One region of the Breoghania sp. JC706 genome, then DNA from elsewhere that is predicted to be linked to it. Evidence: predicted binding sites of a transcription regulator. Region 1 holds the regulator's gene; each other region holds the start of a gene.
What was found. Region 1 encodes PhoB, which activates phosphate uptake and scavenging genes when phosphate is short. Its sites were predicted from a motif close to TGTCATNNANCTGTCAT; they were not measured.
Positions count from the first base shown of each region.

Region 2: V2L18_RS09240 (esterase-like activity of phytase family protein) is a predicted target of PhoB. The motif match lies at 3,331-3,347, and genes of this name have one in related genera.
Region 3: V2L18_RS07280 (DUF465 domain-containing protein) is a predicted target of PhoB. The motif match lies at 2,676-2,692, and genes of this name have one in related genera.
Region 4: V2L18_RS08980 (PhnD/SsuA/transferrin family substrate-binding protein) is a predicted target of PhoB. The motif match lies at 1,648-1,664, and genes of this name have one in related genera.

Region 1 is NZ_JBANCG010000002.1:24,009-31,513, forward strand. Features, by position in the region: gene pstA (phosphate ABC transporter permease PstA) at 1-1,067, shown strand, start outside; gene pstB (phosphate ABC transporter ATP-binding protein PstB) at 1,175-1,972, shown strand; gene phoU (phosphate signaling complex protein PhoU) at 2,022-2,741, shown strand; gene phoB (phosphate regulon transcriptional regulator PhoB) at 2,783-3,481, shown strand; gene V2L18_RS03340 (GcrA family cell cycle regulator) at 3,789-4,307, opposite strand; gene V2L18_RS03345 (aspartate aminotransferase family protein) at 4,675-5,874, shown strand; gene argF (ornithine carbamoyltransferase) at 5,871-6,812, shown strand; gene V2L18_RS03355 (Hsp33 family molecular chaperone) at 6,809-7,505, shown strand, end outside.
Region 2 is NZ_JBANCG010000004.1:151,158-158,662, reverse strand. Features, by position in the region: gene V2L18_RS09255 (MarR family transcriptional regulator) at 1-123, shown strand, start outside; gene V2L18_RS09250 (permease) at 127-1,167, opposite strand; gene V2L18_RS09245 (metalloregulator ArsR/SmtB family transcription factor) at 1,164-1,511, opposite strand; gene V2L18_RS09240 (esterase-like activity of phytase family protein) at 1,876-3,228, opposite strand; gene rmuC (DNA recombination protein RmuC) at 3,405-4,634, opposite strand; gene V2L18_RS09230 (hypothetical protein) at 5,049-5,738, shown strand; gene ilvD (dihydroxy-acid dehydratase) at 5,895-7,505, shown strand, end outside.
Region 3 is NZ_JBANCG010000003.1:307,363-314,867, reverse strand. Features, by position in the region: gene V2L18_RS07300 (5-(carboxyamino)imidazole ribonucleotide synthase) at 1-497, opposite strand, end outside; gene purE (5-(carboxyamino)imidazole ribonucleotide mutase) at 501-998, opposite strand; gene V2L18_RS07290 (GGDEF domain-containing protein) at 1,197-1,847, shown strand; gene V2L18_RS07285 (DUF465 domain-containing protein) at 1,957-2,163, opposite strand; gene V2L18_RS07280 (DUF465 domain-containing protein) at 2,724-2,900, shown strand; gene V2L18_RS07275 (MarC family protein) at 3,073-3,702, shown strand; gene V2L18_RS07270 (acyl-CoA synthetase) at 3,745-5,421, opposite strand; gene V2L18_RS07265 (sulfite exporter TauE/SafE family protein) at 5,485-6,243, opposite strand; gene V2L18_RS07260 (propionyl-CoA synthetase) at 6,642-7,505, shown strand, end outside.
Region 4 is NZ_JBANCG010000004.1:96,220-103,724, reverse strand. Features, by position in the region: gene V2L18_RS08980 (PhnD/SsuA/transferrin family substrate-binding protein) at 1-1,562, opposite strand, end outside; tRNA gene V2L18_RS08975 (tRNA-Leu) at 1,835-1,921, opposite strand; gene V2L18_RS08970 (complex I NDUFA9 subunit family protein) at 2,301-3,278, shown strand; gene V2L18_RS08965 (undecaprenyl-diphosphate phosphatase) at 3,372-4,178, opposite strand; gene V2L18_RS08960 (glutathione S-transferase family protein) at 4,446-5,138, shown strand; gene queG (tRNA epoxyqueuosine(34) reductase QueG) at 5,203-6,339, shown strand; gene V2L18_RS08950 (glucose 1-dehydrogenase) at 6,716-7,486, shown strand.

The DNA of each region.
Region 1 (7,505 bases):
CGGCCACCAACGACCGCGTGCTGCTGATGGCGAACTATCCCGTCCTCGCCACCCGGGCGCTCGCCAAGGTGCTCGGCGTCGACGAGAGCGACCGCAAGCTGCGCCGCGACCTGTCCGGCATGATCTCCAACGGCGTGCGCACCCAGCTTCGCGACATGGTGCTCGCCGATCCCTCGATCATCGGCAAGACGCGCAGCGTCTGGGTGCTGGCCGCAGCCGACGTGGACTCCGCCTACAAGGGACAGATCGACCTCTCCGTCGATCAGGCGCGCCGCAAGGTCGATGACCAACAGGTCGCCTGGATGAACAAGCTCGCCGGCGAGGGCATCCTGAAAGGCCGCTTCAACACCGGCATCTTCGTCAACGGCGCCTCCAGCCGGCCGGAGACGGCGGGCATGGGCGTGGCGATGATCGGCTCCATGTACATGATGGCGATCGTGCTGGTGCTGGCGCTGCCGATCGGCGTCGCCGCCTCCATCTATCTGGAGGAATTCGCGCCGAAGAACCGCTGGACCGACCTCATCGAGGTCAACATCAACAATCTGGCGGCGGTGCCCTCCATCGTCTTCGGCCTGCTGGGGCTTGCCGTCTTCATCAACTTCATGCACCTGCCGCGCTCCGCCTCGCTGGTCGGCGGCCTGGTGCTGACGCTGATGACGCTGCCCACCATCATCATCGCCACGCGCGCCGCGCTGAAGGCGGTGCCGCCCTCGATCCGCGCCGCCGCGCTCGGCATCGGCGCCTCCAAGATGCAGATGGTCTTCCATCACGTGCTGCCGCTTGCCGCCCCCGGCATCCTGACCGGCACCATCATCGGCCTCGCCCAGGCGTTGGGCGAGACCGCGCCGCTGCTGCTGATCGGCATGGTCGCCTTCGTCGCCGACTATCCGGCGACGCCGATGGATCCGGCCACCGCTCTTCCCGTCCAGATCTACATGTGGGCGAACGAGGCCGAACGCGCCTTCGTGGAGCGCACCTCCGGCGCGATCATCATTCTTTTGATGTTCCTGGCCGTCATGAACATCACCGCGATCATCCTGCGCCGCAGGTTCGAGCGCCGCTGGTAGCGGGCCGCGCCGGGCGAGAAACGGATTTGCGAGACCGTGCCGTCCGGCGCCTGCCGGCGGCACGGGAAACCGCCGAAAGGGTTTTGACAATGAGCGATGCAATGGAAATGACGGGCGATACCGCCGCGGCCTCCGCCGCCGCCGGCAATCCCGTCATGATGCGCGGGCGCGATGTCTGTGTCTTCTACGGCGAAAAGCAAGCGCTCTTCGGCGTCGATCTCGACGTGCGCGCCAACGAGGTCACCGCACTGATCGGCCCGTCGGGCTGCGGCAAGTCGACCTTCCTGCGCTGCCTCAACCGCATGAACGACACCATCGAGGGCTGCCGGGTGACCGGCAAGATCACCCTTCAGGGGGCCGACATCTACGATCCCAAGGTGGACGTGGTGGAACTGCGCGCCTCCGTCGGCATGGTCTTCCAGAAGCCGAACCCTTTCCCGAAGTCGATCTTCGAGAACATCGCCTACGGTCCCCGCATCCACGGTCTTGCCAAGAACAAGACCGAGATGGAGGAGATCGTGGTGACCAGCCTGCAGAAGGCGGGACTGTTTGAGGAGGTCAAGGACCGGCTCGACGAGCCCGGCACCGGTCTTTCCGGCGGCCAGCAGCAGCGCCTGTGCATCGCCCGCGCCATCGCCGTCAGCCCCGAGGTCATCCTCATGGACGAGCCGTGCTCCGCGCTCGATCCCATCGCCACCGCGCGCGTGGAGGAACTGATCGACGAGCTGCGTGAGAACTACACCATCGTCATCGTCACCCACTCCATGCAGCAGGCCGCCCGCGTCTCCCAGCGCACCGCCTTCTTCCACCTCGGCAATCTGGTCGAGGAAGGCCCGACGGACGATATCTTCACCAGTCCGCAGGACAAGCGCACGCAGGATTACATCACCGGTCGCTTCGGATGACGCCACGGCGATCCGCGCCGGACCGTCATTCGTACGAGAGGAAACAAGAATGTCCGAACATATCGTCACCGCGTTCGACCAGGATCTGAAGCAGCTTGCTGGCAAGATCGCCGAGATGGGCGGTCTGGCGGAGACAATCGTCAACGACGCCATCACCGCGCTGATGCGCATGGATGGCGAGCTTGCGCAGGCCGTGATCCAGGCCGACCGTCGCCTCGATGCGCTGCAGTTCCACATCGAGGACCAGGCCGTCCTGATGATCGCCCGCCGCCAGCCGATGGCCGGCGACCTGCGCCAGATCGTGGCGGCCATGCGCACCTGCAACGAGCTGGAGCGCGTCGGCGATCTCGCCAAGAACATCGCCAAGCGCGTCATCGCCATCGGCGGCGAACTGCGCTCCAAGAAGCTGGCGATCGGCGTGGAGCACATGGCCGAACTCGCCATGGTGCAGCTCAAGACCGTGCTCGACGCCTACATGCAGAGCGATGCGGAAACCGCCAAGGCGGTGCGCGAGCGTGACGAGGAGATCGACCGTCTCTACACCTCGCTGTTCCGCGAGCTCTTGACCTACATGATGGAAGATCCGCGCAACATCACCTTCTGCGCGCACCTCCTGTTCTGCGCCAAGAACATCGAACGCATTGGCGATCACGCAACCAACATCGCCGAGAACGTCCACTACATGATTACCGGCCAGCAGCTCACCGACGAGCGCCCGCGCACGGACGAAATCGACATCGCGGCCGTCGACGGCGACAATGACGACTGACACGTCCGACGGTTAATCGAGAGAGGCTGGAGACGCTTGGAATGCCGAAGGTCCTGATCGTAGAGGATGAGGAACCGCTCAGACTGCTTCTGCAATACAATCTGGAAGCGGAAGGGTACGCGGTGGAGACCTGCGCACGCGGGGACGACGCCGAGGTGATGCTGCGCGAGGCGCAGCCCGATCTGCTGCTGCTCGACTGGATGCTGCCGGGCCTGTCCGGCATCGAGCTGTGCCGGCGGCTCAGGGCGCGCGAGGAATCGAGCCGTTTGCCGATCATCCTGCTCACCGCGCGCGGCGAGGAGGCGGAACGCATTCGCGGGCTTTCGACCGGCGCCGACGACTACGTCGTCAAGCCGTTCTCCATTCCCGAACTGATCGCCCGCGTCGGGGCCATCCTGCGTCGCTCCAAGCCGGGGGTGGTCTCCTCCCAGTTGCGCTCCGGCGATATCGAGCTCGACCGCGAGACCCGCCGCGTCTACCGCTCCGGCCGCGAGATCCATCTGGGCCCGACGGAGTTCCGCCTGCTGGAATTCCTGATGCAGGCGCCGGGCCGCGTCTTCTCCCGCGAGCAGCTTCTTGACGGGGTGTGGGGCCACGACGTCTATGTCGACGAGCGCACGGTGGACGTCCATGTCGGCCGTCTGCGCAAGGCGATCAACCGCGGCAAGGTGAAGGACCCGATCCGCACCGTGCGCGGCTCCGGCTACGCCTTCAACGACCAGTTCGCGGTGGCCTCGTAAGGGGGGACGCGTGGCGCATGGCGCGAGCTCGGCCGGTCTTGTGATCGGCCGCATTTCACAATTTCTCTTCCGTCATCACCCGGCGCAGTCCGGGTGATCCAGCGCCCTCCATGCATGCTGCAGCCGGAGATGGATTGCCCGGACAAAGCCGGGCAATGACGGAGGAAATTCCTGATTTGGAAACCGAACCTTGGAAGGTGCGCGGCGGCGGCGTGCGTCAATTCCCCCGCCAATTACCGGCCCAAAAAAGAAAACGGCCGCCCGGGGGCGACCGTTTCTCTGAAAATCGTCTGTCGAAGCCGAAACCTTATCCGCGGGCGCGCTTGTCGCGGCGGCGGTCGTTCATCGGCTGGTAGGCGATCCGGCAATGGTGCGGGCAGTAGGGGACGCCCGGCTCCGAATTGCGGCCGCAGAAATAGAAATCGTCGGTGCTCGGGTCGCCGATCGGCCACTTGCAGGTGCGCTCGTTGAGCTGCAGGATCGTGGCCCGCTGCTCCTGGGGAATGACGAGCTCGGCCACCGGGGCCGGCTGCGTCGCCACCGCCGCGACAGGCGCCGCTTCCGTCTTCAGAGCCGTCGCGCCGATCGTGCGCGGTGCCGCCGGCGCCGCCGGGCGGGCGGGCGCCGCCGTCGTCGCGGGACGCGTGCGGCGCGGCTTGGCCGGGGCCGCGGCGGTCTTGGCGCGCCCGGAAAGACCCAGACGGTGAACCTTGCCGATGACGGCATTTCGTGTAACGCCACCGAGTTCGGTGGCGATTTGACTTGCGCTCAAGCCTTCTGACCATAGCCTCTTCAGAAGGTCGACGCGTTCGGTTGTCCAAGACATTAGATAACAACTCCGCCGGATAGCCGCTTCTCAACGGATATACTTCATACTCAGGCGCCGGTTGGCGTCTGTCAGAATTAACAGATTGGTTGCGAACCCGGTCCGCCGCACGAGATATCGTGTCTGAGTGGGCGAACAATACAATATGGCGGAAAGCGCCTGCAACCCTGAGGGACGTAAAAACGGCGGAAATCCGTAGTTTTCCCCAGATTAGCAGGGGCGACATTTCGCCATTTTCGAGCAAAGCAGATGGTCAAGCTTTGCATTGACACTCCCGCGCCACGACGGTGTATATAGAGCCTTCGCTGTCGTGCCGCCACATTGGCGGCACGCTTTGTTTTTGGCCCTCATTTTTGGGGATCGGACGATGAGTTCGTCGGCACTTTTTGGAACGTACGCGCGTAGTGAGCTGGCCTTCGTGAAGGGCGAGGGTTGCTGGCTGGAGACGTCCGACGGCCGACGATTCCTCGATTTCGCCGCCGGCATCGCCGTGAACTCTCTGGGACATGCCCACCCCCATCTCGTCACTGTTCTGCAGGAACAGGCGGCGAAACTGTGGCACGTCTCAAATCTGTACACGGTTCCGGGCCAGCAACGGCTCGGCGAGCGGCTTTGCGAGGCGACATTCGCCGACCGGGTCTTCTTCACCAATTCCGGTGCGGAGGCGATGGAGGCCTGCATCAAGACCGCGCGCCGCTACCAGTATGCCAACGGCTCGCCGGAGCGCTACGGCATCATCACCTTCGAGGGCGCCTTCCACGGCCGCACGCTGGCGACGATCGCCGCCGGTGGCCAGGCCAAGTATCTGGAAGGCTTCGGTCCCAAGGCGCCGGGCTTCACCCAGGTGCCCTTCGGCGACCTCGATGCGCTCAAGGCGGCCATCGACGAGACGACGGCCGCGATCCTGATCGAGCCGATCCAGGGCGAGGGCGGCATCCGTCCGGTGCCGCACGAGTTCCTGCGTTCGCTGCGCGCCCTGTGCGATGCGCACGGCCTCTTGCTGATCTTCGACGAGGTCCAGACGGGCGTTGGCCGCACGGGCAAGTTCTTCGCGCACGAATGGTCGGGCATCACGCCGGATCTGATGGGCATCGCCAAGGGCATCGGCGGTGGCTTCCCGATGGGCGCCTGCCTTGCCACCGAAGAGGCGTCCGCCTGCATGGTGCCGGGCACGCACGGAACGACGTTCGGCGGCAACCCGCTCGCCATGGCGGTGGGCAACGCCGTGCTCGATGTCGTGCTGGCCGATGGCTTCATCGACGGGGTGGCGCGCAAGGGCCTGGCGCTCAAGCAGAAGATCGCGTCCGTCATCGATGCGCACCCGCATGTCTACGAGGCGGTTCGCGGCGAGGGGCTGATGCTGGGTATCAAGTGCCGCGCGCCTGTGGGCGACGTGGTCGCCGCCGGTCGTGCGAACGGCCTGCTGTCGGTTCCCGCGGGCGACAACGTGGTGCGCCTGCTGCCGCCGCTGACGGTCAGCGAAGAGGACATGGATGAGGCGGTGAGCCGTCTCGATGCCGCCGCCGCGGCGGTGGAGGGCGCTATCGCGAAGGAGACGAGCGCGTGAAAAAGAACGGCGCAACACGCGATTTTCTGGACCTCAGCGCGGTCCCTGCCGCGGAACTGAAGGCGATCCTCGCCGAGGCTGTGCGCCTGAAGGGCGTGCGCAACGGCGCGCATCGCGGCCAGGGTCCGCTCGCCGGCAAGGTGCTGGCGATGATCTTCGAGCAGCCCTCCACGCGCACCCGCATCTCCTTCGATGTGGGCATGCGCGAGCTTGGCGGCGAACCGCTGATGCTGACCGGGCACGAGATGCAGCTCGGCCGTGGCGAGAGCATTCCCGACACCGCGCGCGTGCTCTCGCGCTTCGTCGACGCCATCATGATCCGTATACTGTCGCATGAGGATCTGCTGGAGCTCGCCGAATACGCCACGGTTCCGGTGATCAACGGGCTGACCAAGGTCTCCCATCCCTGCCAGCTCATGGCCGACCTCATGACCTACGAGGAGCACAAGGGCTCCATCGCCGGCAAGCGGGTCGCCTGGGTGGGGGATTCCAACAACGTGCTGCATTCCTGGATGCAGGCGGCCGAACGCTTCGACTTCCAGCTCCGCGTCGCCACGCCGCCGGAACTGGCGCCCGACATGGCGCAGGTGGAGAAGATCCGCTCCGCCGGCGCCGACATCGTGCTGACCAACGATGCGGACGAGGCCGTGGAGGCCGCCGACTGCGTCGTCACCGATTGCTGGGTCTCCATGGGCGACGACGAGGAGGAGGCGACCCGCCACAACCTCCTGAAAGCCTATCAGGTCAATGCGCGGCTGATGGAAAAGGCCGCGCGCGACGCCATATTCATGCACTGCCTGCCCGCCCACCGCGGCGAGGAGGTGACGGACGAGGTCATGGACGGCCCGCAGTCCGTTGTCTTCGACGAGGCGGAAAACCGGCTGCACGCCCAGAAGGGCGTGCTTGCCTGGTGCCTGGGAGCGATACCGAACTCATGACGTCCGAAAGACAAGCCGCAACGGACGCGGGACCGATCGATCTGGCCGGCGACGACGCGGTGCTGCCGTTTTCCGTCGAGCCGCTCGACGTGCGCGGTCGCGTCGTCTACCTGGGCGACACGGTCGACGCGATCCTGCAGCGCCACGCCTACCCGCCGGCCGTCTCGCGTCTGCTCGGCGAGGCCATCGTGCTCACCGCGCTGCTCGGCACCTCTTTGAAATTCGAGGGGCGTTTCATTCTGCAGACGCAGACCAACGGGCCCGTCTCCATGCTGGTGGTCGATTTCGAGACGCCCGACGCCATCCGTGCCTGCGCGAAATTCAAGGACGAGGCGGTGGCGGAGGCGGTCGCCGCCGGCCGCGCTTCGCCGAGCGAGCTTCTGGGCACCGGCACGCTCGCCATGACCATCGATCAGGGCCGACACATGAACCGCTACCAGGGCGTCGTGGCGCTCGACGGCGGCTCGCTGGAGGATGTCGCGCACCAGTATTTCGCGCAATCGGAACAGATCCCGACGCGGGTTCGCCTCGCCGTCGGCGAGGTGCTGGAACGCCGCGCGGGCGAGACGCCGAGCCACGCCTGGCGGGCCGGCGGCCTCATCGTGCAGTTCTTGCCCGAAAGCCCGGAGCGCATGCGCAAGCCGGACCTGCACCCCGGCGATGTGCCCGAAGACGTCGACCTGCCGTCCGGCG
Region 2 (7,505 bases), on a different contig from region 1:
GAGGCCGATGCGATCCCGGAATGTGTCGTCCGGGCCACCGGCATGAGCGTCGACGAACTCGTGGCGCTGAAGGGGGGGCTGGAGCGCCTGCGCGCGGGCCTTGAGGCCTATGCGAAGGCGTGAGGCCTACGCCGCGACCTGATAGGCGAGGCCTGCGAGGATCGACCCGGCAAGGCCGAAGCCGATATAGGCGAGAAACACGTCGCGCCTGACCAGCGACCAGATCGCCGTCATCGCCGGAATGCAGCTCACCGCCCCGGCCACCATGAAGGTGAGCGCCGCGCCCGGGTTCATCCCCTGCGCAATGAGGCCGGCGACCATCGGCGGCGCGATGTAGCCGTTGAGATAGGCGGGCATGCCGACGAGCGCCGCCACGGCGATTGCGCCGACGCCGTCTCCGCCGACGACACCGGCCACCGCGTCGGCCGGCACGTAGATGAGCAGAAGCGCTTCCAGCACATAGGCGAGTGCCAGCCATTTCATGAGAAAGAGCGCGTTGCTCGCGAGCTCCTTGCCGAATGTCTCCCGCCGCTCCGCATTCTCCCAGAACCGCCAGTACGGCTTTCCCGACAAGGGCGATTTCGGTTTGCAGCAGCAACTGCCGGGCACCGCGCGGGGGCGCAGCGGATCGCGAAAGAGCCCGGCCCCCATCATCGCCTTGAGGCCGAAGCCGCCGAAGAGCCCGAGGAAGATCGCGGAGGCCGCCTTGGCAATCGCCATCGGCCAGCCGAGCGCGGCGGCGGTGATCAACAAGGTCGGCGGGTCGATCAGCGGCGAGGACAGCCAGAAGGCCATGATGGCGGGAAGCGGCGCGCCAAGCGCCAGCAGCCCCGCGATGAACGGAATGACCTGGCACGAACAGAAGGGCGCCAGTCCGCCGAACAGCGCCGCCAGCACGATCATGCGTATCTCGCGCCCCTTGAATGCCTGCGCGATGATCGTCTCCGCCCCTGCCGCCTTCAGATAGGCGACCATGAGCACGGCGAAAGCGATGTAGACCAGCGTCCGGGCGAAGGAGCCGGCGGCGATGCCGCTGACCTCGCCGAAATGGGCCGGATCGAACAGTGCCACCGCCAGCAGGCAGAGGACGACGGCCATCCAGGGCGAGGTCAGCCACGGCTTCATCCGGGCAAGCGGCGTAGGGGCCGTCCGTTCGATCAGGCTCATGCGTCTGTTCCCTCCTTCTCCAGCGCCAGGGGCGGCACCACGTCGGCGCAGCACTGGGCGAGGATATAGCCGGCCAGCGCCTCCAGCCGGGAGAAGTCCGCCCGGTTGATGACGCTCCGCCCGACCTTTTCCTGCTCGATCAGCCCGGCGGCGACGAGAAAGCGCAGATGATGCGCCAGCGTCGATGCCGCCATGCCCGTCCGCGCAAGGATGTCGCCCACGCTCAAGCCCGCGCGCCCGGCCCTGACCAGCGTCAGCACCACCTGCAGCCGGGCCTCCGAGCCGATCGCGGCGAAGCCTTGCGCGGCTTCCTCGATGTCGAGTTTCGGATCTGAATGAACCATAAAACCAGTTTTCTGGTTATTTCGGGGTTTGTCAACGGGCAAGCGTTGAGGCTGCGCGCTGTTGGGAAGGTCGGACGGGGAGGGAAGGAGAAGAAAGCCAGAGGATATGGAGCGCCTGCGGCGCACTGATTTGCTGGATTCCGGCTCGGCGCTTGGCTTACGCCTCACTTGTCCGGAATGAGGAGTTTGGGGGGGGCGGGCTTCAGGTCACCCCCCAACTCCTCATTCCGGGCGGTCTGCAGCGAAGCTGCATGGCCAGACCCGGAAACCAGCAAATCAGTGCGCCACAGGCGCTCCGAATTCCAAACGTACTCGGGAAATGCGCGGGGCGCCGACAATGTCCTGTCCGCGCCCCGGCTTCCGATCAGTGCGCCTTCAGGAAGTCGCCGACCTTGAGGATCACCATCTCGTTGTTGTCGAGCGCCGACACGTCACGTCCCTTTGAGAACGGGAAGTTGTTGTCGTTGCCGACGACGATGGTCTCGTCGTCCACCTTGTCGACGTTCTCGATCGTCACGAACGGGAAGGTGAAGCGGCCATCCTCGCGCTTGCCGAGGCGGGCGAGGCCGTCCGGGTCCTTGATGTCCATCAGGTCGATGTAGCCGACCTTCTTCACCGGCTGGTCCGCTTCAACGCCGTCGAACGAGATCATGTAGATCCGCTTGAAGGTCGCCGGCTCCTTGAAGCAGCCCTCGCTCGCGCCGTCCTTGCAGGCGAGTTCCGCGTCGCCCTGTCCGTCGTCGCGCTCGATCACCAGACCGCGCGTCTCGTCGATCATGTTGAAGTCGCCGATGGCGTGGCCGTTGGCGGCAAAGGGATAGAGCCAGGAGCGGCCGGTCCACGCGCCCTTGGCGACATCGAACTCGACGATGCGCGAGGCATCGACGCCGCCGATGTTCTCGTAGGCGCCTTCCTTGTCGTCGAAAAGCGGGCCTTCGAGCAGGCCATAGAGCTTCGTGCCGTCCATCGACTGGGCGAAGCCTTCAAAACCCTTGGAGCGCTTCAGATTATAGTCGGGCCGCGCACCGTCCGGGTTCGGCAGCTGAACGGCGTAATTGTCCGGCGAACGCACGGTCTTGCCGTTGACTTCCGTCTCGAAGAAGTCCGTGACCTTGCCCGACGCCGCATCGACGGCGATGACATAGGGGCCGAATTCGTCGCCGATATAGATCTTGTCGCCGATTGGCTGGAAGCCTTCCACATCGAGGTCCGCGCCGGTGAGATAGCGCGTGTCGGTGCCCTCGTTGACGATCACGAAGGGGATGACCTTGTCGGGATCGGAGATGAAGGTGGTCTTCACCATCTCGATTGTGCCCTTGGCGAAGTCCGGCTTGATGGTGTGGACCATCAGCATGGCGTCGGGCGAATTGACCTTCTTGCCGAAGCCGTTGTCGGTGCCGACGAAATAGGTGCCGTCGCCAAGCGTCTTGATGCCGGAAAAGCCCTGCACGGGCTGGCCGTTGAAGGGCAGGGCGTCGCCGTCGGTCGGCTCGCCCGCGATGCGGGCCGGCGTCTTGCCGGTGTACTTGCCGGACGTCTTGAGGCTCTCCGGTGCATCGGCCGGCGCCGGAATGAGCGTCTTTGCCGGCAGCACGGCATGGCCGGCGAGAACGGCCTCAAAGGCCTTGCCTTCGTCGCCGGCGGCGGCCGGCTGTATCGTCATGGACGCCGCAAGGGCGGTGGAAAGCAGAAGGCCTGCGGCCAGAAGTTTACGCATTGTCGCATCCCCGAGATGTGGCAATTGAAAAAGGCGGGTTGGGCCGGGCGCTGCCTGGAAGGAGGGTGGCTGCCCGAGCGATGCGATCTCTAGAGAGTTCGTGTGATGGGAAGATTACAAAGGCGGCTAAGCGATGGGCTTCTTGCATCGGATCCTCTCCGCCGCAACGCCGATCTTCACGCCCCGCCCGGCTCCGACCGCCTGAGCGGTATCGGCAGGACATCGCCGTCCTCTGTGCCCTGTTCCACATCGTCCCCCGCGACAATCGCCACATCGCGTGCGGCTTCGCCCTCTTCGCCGAGATCCAGCGCGTCGATACGTTCGCCGCGACGCGTGATCTTGCCGGTCGTCGTCAGGATCTGTCCGATCGCCTCGCCCGTCTGGGTGTGGCGCTGCTGAAGTTTCGCCACCCGCTCGTCGAGCCGGGTCACGTCCTCCATCAGGTGGCGCACCTCTGCCTGGATGACGTGGGCCTGCTCGCGCATCCTCTGGTCGCGCAGGATCGACTGGATCACCTGGATCGACAGCATCAAAAGCGACGGCGAGACGATCACCACCCGCGCCCGGTTCGCCTTTTGCACGATGTCGGAGAAATTCTCGTGCAGCTCCGCAAACAGCGATTCCGACGGCACGAACATGAAGGCCGTGTCCTGCGTCTCACCCGCCAGAAGGTAGCGCTCGCGAATATCCAGCACGTGTTTTGCCACATCCCGGCGGAACTGCTGGGCGGCGGCCTTCGCATCGTCCTCCTCGTCGCGGATGCGGTTGAAGGCTTCCAGCGGAAACTTCGCATCGATGACCAGCGGCGGTGCGCCGTTCGGCATGAAGATCAGGCAATCGGGCCGCGATCCGGTCGAAAGCGTCGCCTGGAAGGCATAGCCCGTCTCGGGCAGCGCATCCTGGATGATCGCCTCCATCCGCCCCTGCCCGAAGGCCCCGCGCGCCTGCTTGTTGGAAAGGATCTGCTGCAACGCGCCGACCTGGCCGGAAAGATCGGTGATGGTCTTCTGCGCGCGGTCGATGATGCCGAGGCGTTCATGCAGGTGGGAGAGGCTCGCCTGCGTCGTCTGCGAGCTTTGCGCCATCGACTGACCGAGCTTGTGCCCGAACCCGTCGAGCCGCTCGTTGAGCGAGCGCATCAGGTCCGACTGCCGCGCGCCCAGATGCTCGGCCATGGTCTTCATCCGGCCGGTCATCTCCGCCTGCGTGTTTAGCAGCGCATCGATGCGCGCTTCCAGCTCGCGGGCATGATAATGCGCGGCCCGTTCCGCCCGCCGGCGGGCGCGGGACTGCCGCAGCACGAGCAGGATCAGAACGATGAGCAGGCACGCCCCGGCCGCCACCATCGCCTCGCCAACGGTGATCCAGCGTCCCGAAATCTGAAAGAGCGGCTCTGACAAATTCATGAAACAAACATAGAACGATTCGGGGCAGGCGCGATGGGGAGACTTTTGGTTGGATGGCCGTACGAAGGACGATCGAAGGTGAGCTGGACGGCCAGGTCTCGTCTGGCGTGCGTTTGCCGGATCTCGTGCTCATACCCCTCCGCCGTCATCCCCCGGCACGTAGTCCGGGCAATCCATCGCCGGCCTCGGCATGCGTGGCGAGAGCTGGATCACCCGGACTACGCCGGGTGATGACGGCGGAAAGACAGGGTGATTGAGCTTGAGATCAAACGCGGTAGCAGTGGCTCCAACCGGCAATGGCGAGGCGCATATTGGGCCTCACATGGCGGAATGGAAGGCGACATCGCTCCCGCCGTCCGTCTATGGTGCCGGCGGCCGCAACGTTCATGCATCCACGAAAGCCGGGGGGGCCAGGTGGAATACCTTTCGATCTTCTTTTTCAGCCAATGGCAGTTCCTGACGAGCCTGGAGCGGTTCACGCACGTCGAGATGTTCCGGGCCTTTGGAGCCGTGAATGTGGCGCTTCTTGGTTTTCTTCCCTTCATGGTCGCCGCGCGGTTGCTGTCTGCGAGGGGCTTGCTCGCAACGCTCGTTGCTCTGGGCCTTTCCATGATCGCGTTCGGCTACATGGTGGGCATCTACGAATACAACATGATGCCACCCAACTGGTTCTATCGGGTGCGCGTGCTGGTCGAGATTGGCGCCACGGCGATGATCCTGGTCCTGTTGGCAATCGGGTTGTTCGCCTCTGCTCCGAAGGTGGAGCGTCTGTCCTCGGGATGGCAGGTCGTGTGGAGCATTGTCGCTTGGGCCATCCTGTTTTTTTCTCCGATCATCACCTGGGTAGCCCTCGTAGCGGGCGGTCGTGCGGTGGAATATCCCACAGTCCCCGCGAGGGCCGTTTCAGTCGGCGCAGCAACCCTGCTCGCGGTTGCGATCATGCTGGTGTTGCCGGCGATGGTCGGCTTTCTCCTGAACAGGTTTCCCTCGATCATCGCACGGCGCACCGTCCTCGTGGTCTGCGCCGTGCCCTGGGTCTTGCAGATCCCCTATTGGCTGAGGGAAGCAGGCCTCTGGTTCAAATTCTTCGCCTGGATCCGCTGATCGAGTATTCCGGCCACGACTGGCTTGTGCGGTTGCATCCGTACCCATGCGTACCGCTTTCGCCCTCTCCGGCCTTTCTTCCGTCCCACAAAGCTGCGAAAAAGGGCGCCGGATTCAGCCAGCCGCCAAACCAGCAAGACTTGTCGAGGTTCGCTCATGCCCCCGTATCGTTCCCGCACTTCCACACATGGCCGCAACATGGCCGGTGCGCGCGGTCTCTGGCGCGCGACGGGCATGAAGGACGGCGATTTCGGCAAGCCGATCATCGCCATCGCCAATTCCTTCACCCAGTTCGTGCCCGGTCACGTGCATCTGAAGGACATGGGCCAGCTGGTCGCCCGCGAGGTCGAGAAGGCCGGCGGTATCGCCAAGGAATTCAACACCATCGCGGTCGATGACGGCATCGCCATGGGCCACGACGGCATGCTCTATTCGTTGCCCTCGCGCGAGATCATCGCCGACAGCGTGGAGTACATGGTCAACGCCCATTGCGCCGATGCGCTCGTTTGCATCTCCAACTGCGACAAGATCACCCCGGGCATGCTGATGGCCGCCATGCGCCTCAACATTCCCGTCGTGTTCGTCTCCGGCGGGCCGATGGAGGCCGGCAAGGTCGTCTTGGAAAACGGCGAGGCGAAGTCCGTCGACCTGATCGACGCGATGATCGTCGCAGCCGACGACAAGGTGTCGGACGCCGACGTCATGACCTACGAGCAGAACGCCTGCCCCACCTGCGGCTCCTGCTCCGGCATGTTCACGGCCAATTCGATGAACTGCCTGACCGAGGCTCTCGGTCTGGCGCTTCCCGGCAACGGCACGACGCTTGCTACCCACGCCGACCGCAAGCGGCTCTTCGTGGAGGCCGGCCACCTGATCGTCGATCTGGCGCGTCGTTACTACGAACAGGATGACGAGAGCGTGCTGCCGCGCTCCATCGCCACCGTGCCGGCGTTCGAGAACGCCATGTCGCTCGATATCGCCATGGGCGGTTCCACCAACACCGTGCTGCACCTGCTGGCCGCCGCCCAGGAGGGCGAGGTCGACTTCACCATGGCCGACATCGACCGGCTGTCGCGCCGCGTGCCGGTGCTGTGCAAGGTCGCGCCCTCGGTTGCCGACGTGCACGTGGAGGACGTCCACCACGCCGGCGGCATCATGGGCATTGTCGGCGAACTCGACCGCGCGGGCCTCATCGACAACACGGTCCCCACCATCCACGCCGCGACCATGGGCGATGCGCTCGATCGCTGGGACGTGATGCGCACCAACAGCCAGTCGGTGCACACGTTCTTCCGCGCCGCTCCCGGCGGCGTGCCGACGCAAACCGCCTTCAGCCAGGACCGGCGCTTCGACGACGTCGACACCGACCGTAAATCCGGCGTCATCCGCGCCTTCGATCACGCCTTCTCAAAGGATGGCGGCCTCGCCGTGCTCTACGGCAATCTCGCCGAGGAAGGCTGCATCGTGAAGACGTCGGGTGTGGATGAAAGCATCCTGAAATTCACCGGCCCGGCGCGTATCTGCGAAAGCCAGGATCAGGCGGTGAGCGACATTCTTACTGGCAAGATCAAGCCCGGCGACGTGGTTCTGGTGCGCTACGAGGGCCCCAAGGGCGGCCCGGGCATGCAGGAAATGCTCTATCCGACGAGCTATCTGAAGTCGAAGGGCCTCGGCAAGGTCTGCGCGCTCGTCACCGACGGCCGGTTCTCCGGCGGCTCTTCCGGGCTCTCCATCGGCCATGTCTCGCCGGAAGCCGCCGAGGGCGGC
Region 3 (7,505 bases), on a different contig from region 1:
TCAAGGCTCTCGATGCGCGTCTGGCCCTTGCCGTCGTAGCCCATGCGGCGCGTCTTGAGGATCGCGGGAAGGCCGGCGACCTGCGCGGCGGCGGCGATGTCATCGGGACCATCGACAGGTGCAAAGGGCGCGAGCGGAATGCCGATGGAGGCGAGGAACTCCTTTTCCGACAGCCGGTCCTGGGCGACGCCGAGCGGCCGGGCGCCTGGGCGCAACACGGTGCGGCTTTCCAGAAAGCGTGCGGTGGCCTCGGGTACATTCTCGAATTCGTAGGTCACCACGTCGACGGCATCGGCGAAGGCGCCAAGTGCCGCCTCGTCGTCATAGGCGGCAACCGTGAAGGCATCGCTCACCTGGAAGGCGGGGCTGTCGGCATCGGGGCAATAGATGTGACACCTGAGGCCGAGCGGGCTGGCGGCGAGAGCCAGCATGCGACCGAGCTGGCCGCCGCCCAGGATGCCGATGGTGGCGCCGGGCGCCAGGGTGCAACCGGTCATCGCTCAGACCTCGTCGACGGGACGCTCGGCGACCGCCGCGCTCTGGCGGGCCCGCCAGTCGTCGAGCCGTCCGGCCAGGGCATCGTCGGATAGCGCGAGCACGCTTGCCGCCATCAGCGCCGCGTTGACGGCGCCGGAACGGCCGATGGCGAGCGTTCCCACCGGAACGCCGGCGGGCATCTGGACGATGGAATAGAGACTGTCGATGCCCTTCATCGCCTTGGACTCGATCGGCACGCCAAAAACCGGCAACGGCGTCATGGAGGCGACCATGCCGGGCAGATGGGCGGCGCCGCCGGCGCCCGCGATCACCACCTTCGTGCCCGCATCGCGCGCACCCTTGGCGAAGGCGACGAGCCGGTCCGGCGTGCGGTGGGCCGAAACGATGCGCGCATCGAAGGGGATGCCCAACGCATCGAGCGTTTCGGCTGCCCCCTTCATGGTCGGCCAATCGGACTGGCTGCCCATGATGATCGCGACCGGGTGCTGCGTATTAACCATCTGTCGTCCCTAGGCTACCGAAGCGAGCTGCGAATATTGGCTTCTTTTTGCGGGAAAGGCGCGGATTATAGAAGCCATCGGCGGGCAGGCAAGCCGTTAACCACGAATGATTTTGTCTTTGGACAAGATCCGGCAAAACCCTCACGCGACGTCGCCGAATGGAATAGGCTGTAAGCCGCAATCGAGCGGGGTCTGACCATGAGGCTGGCGGGTTATGAAACGACCGGCGTCGCCCGGCAAGACGAAATCTCGACGGCGATGTGCCGATCGGGGCTGAAGACACCGGAAGACGCACTGTATGTGTTGGAGGATCTGCGCGACGAGGTCGCCAGACTGACGGACGTGGTGAGCGCACAGCGTCAGGAAATCCGCCGTCTTCGGCGAGATGCCGTGCGGGACCCCCTGACCGGACTGTTGAACCGGCGGGGCTTTGAACGGGTTCTGGAGCGCTCCATCGCCTTCGTCTCGCGCTACCGATCCGATGTTGCCCTTCTCTACGCCGACCTCGACAACTTCAAGACGATCAACGACACGCTCGGCCATTCCGCCGGCGACATAGCGCTGAAGCATGTCGCGGTCGTGTTGGGGAACGCGTTGCGCCGTTGCGATGTCGTGGGCCGGATCGGCGGCGACGAATTCGTCGCCCTGTTGTGGAAGTCGGACGAAGCCGCTGCGCGACAGGTGGCCCGCAAGGTCTCCGCAGCGCTGGCGGACATTCCGTTCACGCACCAGGCGCAGCCGGTGCCGCTGTCCGCATCAATCGGCGTCGCCACGCTCCGGCGGGCGGACAATGCCACAAGCGTGCTGGAACGCGCCGACCGCGACATGTACCGGCTGAAGACCCGTTAGGGGGCTGCTGGCAATCGGATTTCGCGGCAGGGCGCGGACCCGCCCTGCCCCGGGCCATTGGCCGCGATGATGCACCAACCGGCCGGCACATCAACCGGGCGTTGGCCGATCAGGCGATGATATCGGGCAGAAGCTTGTCCTCGATCGCGGAGATGCGATCCTTCAGGCAGAGCTTCTTCTTTTTCAGTCTTTGCAACTGAATGGCGTCGGATTTGCCGGTCTCCGTCATCGCGGCGATCGCCGCGTCGAGATCCCGGTGTTCCTGACGCAACTGCGCGAGTTCGGCGCGCAGCGCCTGTTCCATGTCTTCCGTCATCAATCGGTTCCGCACGCGCTGCCGTCGTTCCGTCGAACGCGTCTGGCCTGAAGCGCTCGGCGATCAGGCCGGACCGGTCTGATCGACAAGAAGAGGATCTAGGCATACCCCACCGCACAGCATACCGGAAGACATCTCTCGTTCGAAGTGCATATCGCGCAGGCTCCGGCGCATGACTTGTTCCGGGCCGGACCGCGTTCGCGGCACGCGGCCGTCGCGCGGGTGCGGCAAAATGCCGTAGCGTCCGGTTCGAAATCCTGTCATTTCGGGCAGTCCGGGTTTGCTCGACCCGCATCTCGTGCCGCTGCGGCATTTGGCGCGGGTGGAGTCAGCGGGCCTCCGCCAGACGAAAAAATATGCCCTGTATTTCCAGCTCCTTACGGCAACACGGGCGTATGCGGTAACGCGTGCACGTCATTGAATTATCGAAAATCGGCCCCGAATTGGACCGTTCCCGGTAGTCAAATCGTTCACTCACACGGCCTGCGGCGTTCGACAGCGCTCGCGGCCTGTGTCACACTTCTGTTGTCCTAGCCGAATTACACAGGAGGCTTTGCCCAATGTCCTTGCAGTCGCATCTCTTGGAGCTCGAACGGCGTCACGCCGACCTCGAACGCGAGATTGAAAAAGCGATGGTAAGTCCGAGCACGGACAACCTCGCAATCGCCAATCTCAAGCGCCGCAAACTGCACATCAAGGACCAGATAACGCGCCTTCGCAAGGAGACCCTTCACTAGTATTTCGGTTATGGCCTGCGGAAGCTCTCGTTTCCGCCTTTGGTTATACCGCGGCCGCGGTCCCGATGCGGGATCGCGGCTTTTTGTTGTCTCATTCATGCGGTAATGCCTTGCGTGAACTGCAGCCCGCAATCCGCATTGAAGCCCCATTTCCCGACGAGGTTCCCGCCGAATGTTCCTGGACGTGCCCCTAGCCCAGGTCCTGCATCAGTTTGCCACCATCTTTGCCGTCGTCGACCCGGTCGGCACAGTCCCCGTCTTCATCGCCGTGACGGCCTTCATCGCGCACGAGCGACGTCGCGCGGTGGCGTTCCGCGCGGCCTTCTTCGCAGCCGTCGTGCTGATCGGCTTCCTCGTCGCCGGCCAGCCCGTGCTCAACGCCATCGACGTGAACTTGACCTCTTTCCAGATCGCCGGCGGGATCGTGCTGTTCCTGTTCGCCCTGACGATGATCTTCGGCCCCTCGAAGCCGGAAAAGGAGGTGTCGCAAATCTCCATGAACGATGCGGAATGGGCGGTCTATCCGCTGGCCATCCCCTCCATCGCATCGCCCGGCGCCATGCTCGCGGTGGTGGTGCTGACGGACAACAACGTCTATCCCATCGCCGCTCAGCTCGTGACCGCCGCGATCACGCTTGTCGTTCTGGCGATCACCCTGGCGCTGATGCTCCTGGCCCTGCCCGTCCAGCGGCTGATCGGCAAGGCGGGCGCCTCGATCATCAGCCGCGTCATGGGCCTGATCCTGGCGGCCGTCGCGGTCGACAACGTCATCAACGCGCTCATCGCCCGCTTCGGCCTGTGAAGCGGGCGATGGACGGCACAGGTGCGCGAGGGCAATAAGCCCTCAGACAGCCTTTGCCATCTCGCGCAGCTTGAACTTCTGCATCTTGCCGGTCGATGTCTTCGGGATTTCCTCGAACACGATATGACGCGGGCACTTGAAGTGGGCGAGGTGCTCGCGGCACCAGCCGATCAGCTCTTCGGCGGTAGCGCTGGCGCCCGGCTTCAGCTCCACGAAGGCGCACGGCGTCTCGCCCCATTTCTCGTCCGGCCGCGCCACCACCGCGACAGCGGCGACCGCCGGATGCTTGTAGAGCGTGTCCTCCACCTCGATGGAGGAGATGTTCTCGCCGCCGGAAATGATGATGTCCTTGGAACGGTCCTTGAGCTGGATGTAGCCGTCGGGATGCAGGACGCCGAGGTCACCGGAATGGAACCAGCCGCCTGCGAACGCCTTGTCGGACGCCTCGCGGTTCTTGAGATACCCCTTCATGACGACGTTGCCGCGGAACATCACCTCGCCGATGGTCTCGCCGTCCGCGGGCACGGGCTCCATGGTATCGGGATCGCGCACCGAAAGGGCTTCGAGCGCAGCATAGCGCACGCCCTGGCGGGCCTTCTTCACCGCCTGTTCCGCCGGCGGGAGCGCATCCCATTCCGCCTTCCAGTCGTTGACGACGGCAGGGCCGTAGGTTTCGGTCAGACCGTAGAGGTGGGTGACGTTGAAGCCCTCCTCCTTCATCGCGGCGAGAACGCTCTCCGGCGGCGGGGCGGCGGCGGTGAAGAATTCCACCTTCTGGTCGAAGGCGCGCTTGTCCTTGTCCGGCGTCGACAGGATCGTCGACATCACGATGGGCGCCCCGCACAGGTGGGTCACGCCATGATCGGCGAGCGCATCCCAGATCGGCTTCTGGCGTACCCAGCGCAGGCACACGTGGGTGCCGGCGATGACCGACATCGTCCACGGGAAGCACCAGCCGTTGCAGTGAAACATGGGCAGCGTCCACAAATAGACCGCATGCTTGGCCATACCGCCGGTGATGACGTTGCCCTGCGCCAGCAGCGCCGCGCCGCGATGGTGATAGACGACGCCCTTGGGATTGCCGGTGGTGCCGGACGTGTAGTTGAGACTGATCGCGTCCCATTCGTCAGCCGGCAGCGACCATTCGAATTCCGGATCGCCGCTCTGGACGAAAGCCTCATAGTCGAGCGAGCCGAGCCGCTCGCCGTCCTGGGGGAATTCCGGGTCATCGTAATCGATGACGATCGGCTTCACCTTGGCGAGCGCCAGCGCCTCCCGCATCACCTTGGAGAATTCGCGATCGGTGATGACGAGCTTCGCCTCCGCATGATCGAGCTGGAAGGCGATGATGGCCGCATCGAGCCTGGTGTTCATGGAATGCAGTACCGCGCCGAGCATCGGCACGCCGTAATGGGCCTCCAGCATCGCCGGCACGTTCGGCAGCATCACAGACACGGTGTCGCCCTTGCCGATGCCGGCCTTGGAAAGAGCCGAGGCAAGGCGGCGCGAACGGGCGTAGAAATCGCGATACGTGGTGCGTGCGCCGCCGTGGACAATGGCGAGATGATCGGGAAAGACCGCGGCCGCCCGGGCCAGGAAGGACAGCGGCGAGAGCGGCTGGTAGTTGGCGGGATTCTTGTCGAGATCGACGGAATAGGGACTGGACACGTTTCCTCCCGGGTGTCTTGAACCGATGATCGTTCGGCGACGTGGCCGCATAAGACCCCAACCCGCGTCCGTCGGCAAGTATATGTGACGCAAGGGCGGAATGCCGGGTGCGGTCTAGAAAACGCCCCTCGCCCCGTCCCAGATCAGTTTCAGCGCCACCAGGAAAACGCCGACATAAGTGATTCTGTAGAAGAGCTCCTGCGAGACGACACGCACCAGCCGGACGCCGACATAGGTCGCCAGGGGCGCAAGCGGCAGCAGCGCCGCCGATGTCATGAGGTTCGCCCGGTCGAACTGGCCGAGAAGCGCATACGGCACGAGCTTGACCGCGTTCATGACCGCAAACATCAGCACCATCGTGCCTGAAAACAGCACGCGATCGAGCTTCTGCGGCAACAGATACATCTGTGCGGGCGGCCCGCCGGCATGGGAGACGAAACTGGTGAAGCCGGCAACCGCGCCCCAGAAGACGCCCTTCGGCGCGCTCGGCCTTTTGGCGGGCCGGGCCGCGCCGCCGGTCCAGTAATCCAGAACGAAAAGCGCGGTGACGAGACCGACAATGAGACGGACATAGGCCTCGTCCACCCAGGCGGCGGTGGCATATCCAAGCGCGATACCGATGAGACCGCCGGGCAGCAGGATCATCAGGCTCTTCCGGTGCGCGACCCCGCGATAGGAAACGACGGCGACCAGATCCATCGCGCACAGGATCGGCAGCATGATGCCGGCGGCATGGACAGGCGAGATGACGAGGCTCATCAGCGGCACGCCCAGCATGGCAAGCCCCGCCCCGAACCCACCCTTGGCAAGCCCGACGATCAGGACAGCGGGCACGGCCACGGCATAGAACCAGGGATCGGTGATGAGGGACAAGGCGGGAAGCTCGTGCTGGGGCGTGAGGGTTCAGCCTACAGGCGTTCGTAACGCTGGGGAACGGGGAGAAGCGAGTCGATGTGGCGGGACGGAGGGCGCTCGGCGAAATTCGATCTCTCCTCCGTCATTGCCCGGCTTCGTCCGGGCAATCCACTGCGGGCAGCGACAGGCGCGGAAAGGGCGATGGATCACCCGGACTTCGCCGGGTGATGACGGCGGGTGGAGCGGAGCGTGGGGAGACAAACAGGAGCGGACGTGGGCGCCCTCCCGCCTCCCCCTGCGACAATTCGCGCAATTTGATCCAGTCCAAAGTCGAAAACGGCCCGGCTTGCTTTCATCCTGCGCTTTGCGACAAAGTCGCCGGCAAGGATACGCCTGCGATGTGGGAGGAAAACACCATGGCGAGCCGTTATCACGAGGTCTATCGGGCCTGGCGGGAAAACCCGGAAGCATTCTGGGCCGAGGCCGCGGCCGAGATCGACTGGATCAAGCCGTGGGACAAGGTCTTCGACCCCGACCACGGCGCCTTCGGGCGCTGGTTCGCAGGCGCGGAGTGCAACACCTGCTACAATTGCCTCGACCGGCATGTGGAGCGCGACCGGCCCGGCCAGCCGGCAATCATCTATGACAGCCCCGTCACCGGCAAGAAGCTCACCTACACCTATGCCCAGACGTTGGACCGTGTGAACGCGATGGCCGGCGTCCTGGTCGACCAGGGCGTTTCCAAGGGCGACCGGGTCATCATCTACATGCCGATGATCCCGGAAGCGGTGATGGCGATGCTGGCATGCGCACGCATCGGCGCGATCCATTCGGTCGTCTTCGGCGGCTTTGCCGCGCACGAGCTCGCCACCCGCATCGACGATGCCACTCCCAAGGCGATCATCGCCGCCTCCTGCGGCATCGAGCCGAACCGCACCATCGCCTACATGCCGCTCATCGGCGGTGCCATCGACCAGGCGACCCACAAGCCCGACTGCTGCCTCGTCTTCCAGCGCGAGGAGCTTGCCGCCGATCTGGTGGAGGGCCGCGATGTCGATCTCGGCGCTGCGATGCAGGCGGAACTGGAAAAGGGGCGCCAGGTGCCCTGCGTGCCCGTCGCCGCCACCGATCCGCTCTATATCCTCTACACATCCGGCACGACCGGCCAGCCCAAGGGGGTGGTGCGCGACAATGGCGGCCACATGGTCGCGCTCAAGTGGTCGATGTCGAACCTTTACGGCATCGACCCGGGCGAGGTGTTCTGGGCGGCTTCGGATGTC
Region 4 (7,505 bases), on a different contig from region 1:
GCAACAGCGATTTCTGGCGAGGAGCCTTCCTCCTGCGCCTTCAGCGCATCGACAGCGTTCTGCACCAGGTTGAACACCACCTGCTCGATCTGCACCCGGTCGGCCATGACGACGGGCAATCCGGGTTCGAGCGCGATGTCGACGGCGATGCCTGCGCGCGAGGTCGTGGCACCGAACACCACCTGGCAGTCCTGCACCAGCCGGTTGAGGTCGACGTCCTCCGGCTCGCTCTGATGCTTGCGCACGAAGGCGCGGATGCGCTGGACAACCTTCGCTGCGCGCTGGGCCTGTTCCACGATCTGCCCGGCCGCCAGGCGCATGTCGTCCTTCGAAAAGGTGCCCGCGTCTATCCGCATCAGGCAGCCCTGCCCGTAGGTGGCGATGGCGCCGAGAGGCTGGTTGAGTTCATGCGCGATCGCCGTCGCCATCTCGCCGAGGATCGACAGGCGGGCGACGTGCTCCAGCTCGCGCTGGCGTTGCTGGACCTGCGTTTCCGCCTTCCGGCGTTCCGCCATTTCGTGCAGCAGCGTGTCGTTGGTCTCCGCCAGCGCCCTTGTGCGGTTGCGCACCAGCGTCTCCACCCGCACGAAATAGAGCCCCCAGCACAGGAGCCCGACGCCGGCGACGATGAACCAGTCGCGATAATCGTCGAAGAACTCGCGCACGCTGATCCGCCCGGTGCGGGCATAGGGGCCGATCCTCAGCTCCCGAAACACCTCCAGCACCGGCTGGTAGTCGAGCGGCACCGTCCATGTCCGGTGGCCCTCGCCGTCGGGAACGGAAAGCAGCACCCGCGCCACCTTCTTGGCGAGCGCCGGGTCGGTCGCCTTGGTCTTGGCGAACGGCCAGTTGGGATAGATGCGGCTTGATAGCTTGCAAGGGATCTCGCTCTGGGCCTGAAGGCCGATGACGCGAAGCGCGCCGTATCGCTCCGGCGCCTGCGCCTGCAGGCTTTCCAGCAGGCAGCCCCTGAGCACGCCCGCATCCGCCTTTCCCGCCAGAACCGCCTCGGCCACATTGGACATGGGATTGCCCATCTCCACCAGCCGCACGCCGTCGGGCGGATCGATGCCGAGTGCATGCAGTTCCCGCCACACGAGCTGGAAGCCGCCGAAAGCGTTCACCGAATTGATCGCCAGCCGCTTTCCGGCAAGATCGGCGAGCGAGGCGATGTCGGGCGAGGCGGTGAAGACGGTGGAGGCGACCGGCGGCCCGTTTTCCAAAGTGGCGATGCGGCTGACCTTGTAGCGGTATTCGAGAACCGCGTACTGGCCGGGATTGGTGATGATGAAGGCCAGTTCGCCCTTTTCCAGAGCCCGCGTCATTTCCGGGATGGTGAGGGCGATCAGTTCGAACGTGTTCCCGGGCAGGGCTTCGTTCAGCACCGCGATCGTGTCGGCCCATGTGGCGATGGCCTCGCGCTCGCCCATGTAGTTGAGCACGCCGACCTTAAGAGGCGCGGATGAAGATGCGGGCGCGGGCGGCTGATCGGGGGCCGCGAACGCCGCCGCCGGCAACGCGAACACCGAAAAGAGGAGGACGAGAAGGCGCAGCGCGTTCATATCTGCCCGTTTCGGGAGAAAGCGGCAACCGGACCGGCAGCGGCCTGCGCCGGACTGCCTTCGATGCGACTGCCTGCCGTTGTGACGTCGTCTGCCTATCACAAAAGCGCGAACCGCGCATGCCGGCGGCGTCTCGTCCGCCCACCTGCGCCACGACGGCGATCCTGCCCCCGATCCAAAAAACGAACAGACCCCGAATACGAAAAAAGCCCCGGAGAACCGGAGCTTTTTCGAATGTTTCAGACTGTGGCAGATCGTCTGAAACCGGAATTTGGTGCCCAGGAGAGGACTCGAACCTCCACGCCCTTTCGAGCACTAGCACCTGAAGCTAGCGCGTCTACCAATTCCGCCACCTGGGCCGATGGCGGCGATACATACGGACCCCGCCGCGCCTTGTCAATCACATAACAAGCGGTTCCTGTGGGCTTTTCAACACCCGTTTTATTTTGTCCTCGCGCGCGTCAAAACGGTGTTGGAGATCCTGCGCACTTCACACGCGCCGTCCAAGGCGGTATGAGGCTGAGGACGCGACGATGCTGCGCTGCCCACGCCTTCGATGACGGCGTGCCGGGAGGATGGTCCGTTTAAGCCGCAAGGGCGACGGATCACCGGAAAAGGACCCTGGCGCAGAGCCTGCGCGCAAGACGAATCGGACCGCTGGTCGTCAGCCGGTCCGGCGCGTGGCGCGCGCGGGGTCGCAACGCGTGACATGCGGTGGGCTTGGAAGAAGGAGCGATCATGACCACTCCGCTCAACGGAAAACTTGTGACGGTGTTCGGCGGCTCCGGTTTCGTCGGCCGCTATGTTGTGCGTGCGCTGGCCAAGCGCGGCTGGCGGGTGCGGGTGGCCGTGCGCCGGCCCGATCTCGCCTTCCACCTGCAGCCGCTTGGCACCGTGGGTCAGATCCACGCCGTGCAGGCGAACCTGCGCTATCCCGATTCGGTCGCGCACGCGATCGCCGGCGCCGATGCCGTGGTCAACCTCGTCGGCATCCTCGCCGAAGGCGGCCGTCAGACCTTCGATGCCGTCCAGGCCTTCGGCGCACGCGCCGTGGCCGAAGCCTGCCGCGAGGCCGGCATCACCGATCTCGTCCACGTCTCGGCCATCGGCGCGGATGCGAATTCGCCCGCCGGTTATGCCCGCTCCAAGGCGGCCGGCGAGGCCGCGGTGCGCGAGGCCGTGCCGGAAGCCGTGATCATGCGGCCCTCCATTCTGTTCGGACCCGAGGACGATTTCTTCAACCGCTTCGCGGCCATGGCGCGCATGTCGCTGATGTTGCCTTTGATCGGCGGCGGGGAGACCAAGTTCCAGCCCGTCTTCGTCGGCGACGTGGCCGAGGCGGTGGCCCGCGCGGTCGATGGCGAGGCGGAAGCCGGCGCCACCTACGAGCTCGGCGGCCCGCAGGTGAAGACGTTCCGCGAATGCATGAAGCTGATGCTGGAAATCACCGCGCGCAAGCGTCTGCTCGTCAGCCTGCCGTTCGGTCTTGCGCGTGCGCTTGCCCGCATCGTGCAGATCCTGCCGAAGGCACCGCTCACCGTCGATCAGGTCCGCATGCTGGAGGTGGACAATGTGGTTTCCAAGGAAGCCGCCGATGCGGGGCACACGCTGGAAGGTCTCGGCATTTCGCCGGTGACGCTGGCGGCCATCCTGCCGACCTATCTCTGGCGCTTCCGCGTGCACGGACAGTTCGATTCCGCCTATCACGCCAAGTAGGGGGCGGGCGCGTCGCCGCAGCTTTTGCGGTGGCGGCGGTCTTTTTTGCGACAATTTTCTGCGGCAAGGCCGGTCCGGTCTTGCCGCTTTTGTTTAGCCGAAGGCGTAAAGTCCGGCGAAGCCGGCAAGGCCGACCACGATGCGCCACCACGCAAACAGCGCAAAGCCGTGGCGCGAGACATAGTCGAGGAGCCAGCGCACCACCACGACGCCGGCGATGAAGGCCGTGACGAAGCCGACGCCGATGACGGCCGCATCGTCGAAGGTGATGGCGTGGCGGTTCTTGAAGAGATCGAGGGCGAAGGCGCCGGCCATGGTCGGCATCGCCAGGAAGAAGGAGAATTCCGCCGCAGAGCGCTTGTCGGTTCCCATCAGCAGCGCGCCGACGATGGTGGAGCCGGAGCGCGAAACGCCGGGAACCATCGCCAGGCACTGGCACAGGCCGATGCCGAAATAGATCCGCATCGGGTAGCTTGCCACGTCGTGATAGCGCGGCTTCAGGTCCAGCCGGTCGACCCACAGCAGGATCAGGCCGCCGAGGAAAAGCGTGGTGCAGATGAGCGCGGGGGATTCGAACAGAACCGCCTTGATGAAATCATGGGCGAGAAAGCCGATGAAGGCGGCCGGCAGGAAGGCGAGCAGGATGCCGGCGACGAAGTACCGGCTTCTGGGGTCCGACGGCAGGCTGATGAAGAGCTGCCAGAGCTTGGAGAAATAGACCGACAGGATCGCGAGGATCGATCCGAGCTGGATCAGGACCTCGAAGGTCTTGCCGGGGTTCTCGAAGCCCATGAAATGGCCGAGCAGCAGCAGATGGCCGGTGGAGGAGACGGGAACGAATTCGGTCAGGCCCTCGACGGTGCCCAGGATAAGCGCCTCGAAGATGGTCTGTAGGTCCATGGAAATCGGGTCCGTTGATGAGGATAGAGGATCGGGAGAGGGAAACGCGACCGGGCGGGCGTGGTTATACCCGGCAATGCGCCCGGTCCGGCTCCCGACCTGGCAGGTTGATCTGGCGGCGCCTTGCGGCGTCGGGTAAGGGTCCTGAAAGATCTTGCAGGCGGAAAAGCGGCGCTTGCAGGATCCGTTTACCGGTTTCTCGTATTGGGCACATCAACAATGTTGAAGGCGGCCCAGCGGACCGCGGTACGAGTATATGAACCACGCATGCTGATCGTATATCACCACCCCTTCTCCCCGGCCTCGCGCTTCGTGCGCCTGGCGTTGCACGAGTATGGCGTCAATTTCGAGGCCTACCTGGAATTCCCGTGGCAGCGGCGCCGCGATTTCCTGCTGATCAATCCCGCCGGCACCGTTCCGGTGGCGGTGGAAAACGACGGCACGCCCATCTGCGGCGCCGGCGTGATCATGGAATATCTCGACGAGACGCGCGGCTACATGATTCCGGAAAAGCGGCTGATGCCCGACAATGCCGAGCGCCGGGCCGAAGTGCGCCGGCTCGTCGACTGGTTCCTCGGCAAGTTTGACCGCGAGGTGATCGGCCATTTCGTGCGCGAAAAGGTCTACAAGCAGGAGATGCCGAAATCGGCCGGCGGCGGCGAGCCTGATTCGGCAGCGCTGAGGGCCGCGCGCACCAACATCCGCCACCACATGCGCTATATCGGCTATCTCGCGGCCTCGCGCCGCTGGCTCGGCGGCGACAAGCTGAGCTTTGCCGACATGGCCGCTGCGGCCGAGCTTTCGTGTGCCGACTACCTGGGCGAGGTGCCCTGGGAGGAGGACGAGAACGCCAAGGCGTGGTACGCGCGGGTGAAATCGCGCCCGAGCTTCCGCTCTCTGCTCGGCGAGACAATCCCCGGCATGCGCCCGGCGCCGAGCTACGCGGATCTCGATTTCTGAGGCGCAGGCCCCGGGGCGCGCAACGGAAACGCAGCATTGAACGGGCAGGCAAGGGGAGCCGGGTGTGCGGCTTGAAAGGGCGATAGCGGAAAAGGCGCGGGCGCTGGGCTTCGATGCCTGCCGCATCACCCATGCCGACGCCATCCCTGAAGCGCCGGAGCGCCTTGCCCGCTTTCTCGCCGACGGCCACCACGCCACCATGGAGTGGATGGAGGAGACGGCGGAACGCCGCGCCGCGCCGCGCGTGCTGTGGCAGGACGTACGCTCCATCGTCATGCTCGGCATGAACTACGGCCCCGACCGCGATCCGCTGGAAAATCTCAAGAAGGCCGATGTCGGCTCGATCTCGGTCTACGCCCGCCATCGCGACTATCACGACGTCATCAAGGGCAAGCTGAAGACGCTTGCCGGCCAGATCGGCGCGCTGGCGCGTGAGGGCGGTGATAGTGGCCCGAATGTCAAAGTCTTCGTCGATACTGCGCCGGTGATGGAAAAGCCGCTGGCCGCCGCCGCCGGGCTCGGCTGGCAGGGCAAGCACACCAATCTCGTCTCGCGCGACTTCGGCTCCTGGCTGTTTCTGGGCGCGATCTTCACGACGCTCGATCTTGCGGCCGATGCGCCGGAGGCGGACCGGTGCGGTTCCTGCCGCGCCTGCCTCGACATCTGCCCGACCAGGGCCTTCCCCGCCCCCTACCGGCTCGATGCCGGGCGCTGCATTTCCTATCTCACCATCGAGCACAAGGGCCCGATCCCGCGCGAATTCCGCCAGGCCATCGGCAACCGCATCTACGGCTGCGACGATTGCCTCGCCGCGTGCCCCTGGAACAAGTTCGCCGAAACCGCGCGGGAGGCGAAACTGAAGGCGCGCGCCGATCTGGAGGCCCCGAAACTCGCCGAGCTTGCCGAGCTCGATGACGCGGCCTTCCGCGCGCTTTTTTCCGGCTCCCCGGTCAAGCGCCTCGGCCGCGACCGCTTCATCCGCAACGTGGCTATCGCCATCGGCAATTCAGGCGATGCGTCGCTGGCCGAAAAGGCGCGCGCACTGCTGGATGACCCGGCCCCGGACGTGCGCGGCGCGGCCGTCTGGGCGCTGTCGCGGCTGCTGCCGGGGGAGGAGTTCGCGGGGCTCGGGCGCGAAAACGCGGAGCGGGAGGAAGACCCGTCCGTGCGCGAGGAATGGCGATCGGCCGCCGCCTCCTGAGTGCTTGGCCCGAAATCGGTAGTTGGTTCTTCGTCCCGAATTCCACGCGCCTTCATACCTCTCCCCCTCCTTTCATACCCCTCCATCGTCATCACCCGGCGAAGTCCGGGTGATCCAGCGCGCACCCCGAATGCTGCGGCTGGCGATGGATTGCCCGGACTTCGCCGGGCAATGACGGTGGTGGGGCATGAGGAGGAATAGCCGAAAGCCCATAGCCCGATACCATTTTCGGGCAAGACCCTGAGTGCCCCTGCACGCATCCGTGGTGATCCTTTCCTTTCGCAATCGCGAACAGGTTTCCCATTCGCGTCATTGCCCCTAAAGTCATGGAACCGAACCGGCTCGGGAGAAGCCGACGGGAACCTGGGAGGATTTCATGGATCTTGGCGCACGGCTGAAAGGCCGCCGCATACTTGTCACCGGCGCATCGAGCGGGCTCGGCACGCATTTTGCCGAAATCTGCGCGAAAAACGGCGCCAGCGTCGCCGTCGCCGCACGGCGTATCGACCGGCTGGAACAACTCGTCGGCGAACTGAAGGCCGCCGGCGCGCCCGAGGCCGTCGCCCTGCCGCTCGACGTCACCGACGAGACATCGGTGAAGGACTGCACCACGGCGGCTGCCGATGCGCTTGGCGGGCTCGACGTGCTCGTCAACAACGCCGGCATGGCGAGCGAAGGCCTGTCGCTCGATCAGACGATCGAGGATTTCGACGCGGTGCTCGACGTGAACCTGCGCGGCGTGTGGCTGATGGCGACCGAAGCCGCCCGCCACTGGCGCGATGCGCAAACGCCGGGCGCGATCATCAACATCGCTTCGGTTCTCGGGCTGCGCGTTGCCCCCGGCGTGGTCCCTTACGCGATTTCCAAGGCCGGCGTCGTGCAGCTCACCAAGGCGCTGGCGCTGGAGCTTGCGCGCTTTCAGGTGCGGGTCAACGCCATCGCACCGGGCTATTTCGCCACCGAGATCAACGAGGGTTTCTTCGAGACCCCGCGCGGCGAGGCGATGGTCAAGCGCATCCCGATGCGCCGCATCGGCCATCTCGGCGAGCTCGACGCGCCGTTCCTGCTGCTGGCCACCGACGCCTCGTCCTTCATGACCGGCGCCGTCATTCCCGTCGACGGCGGCCATCTCGTCAATTCGCTCTGATCCCGCCCTCTCTTTCTGC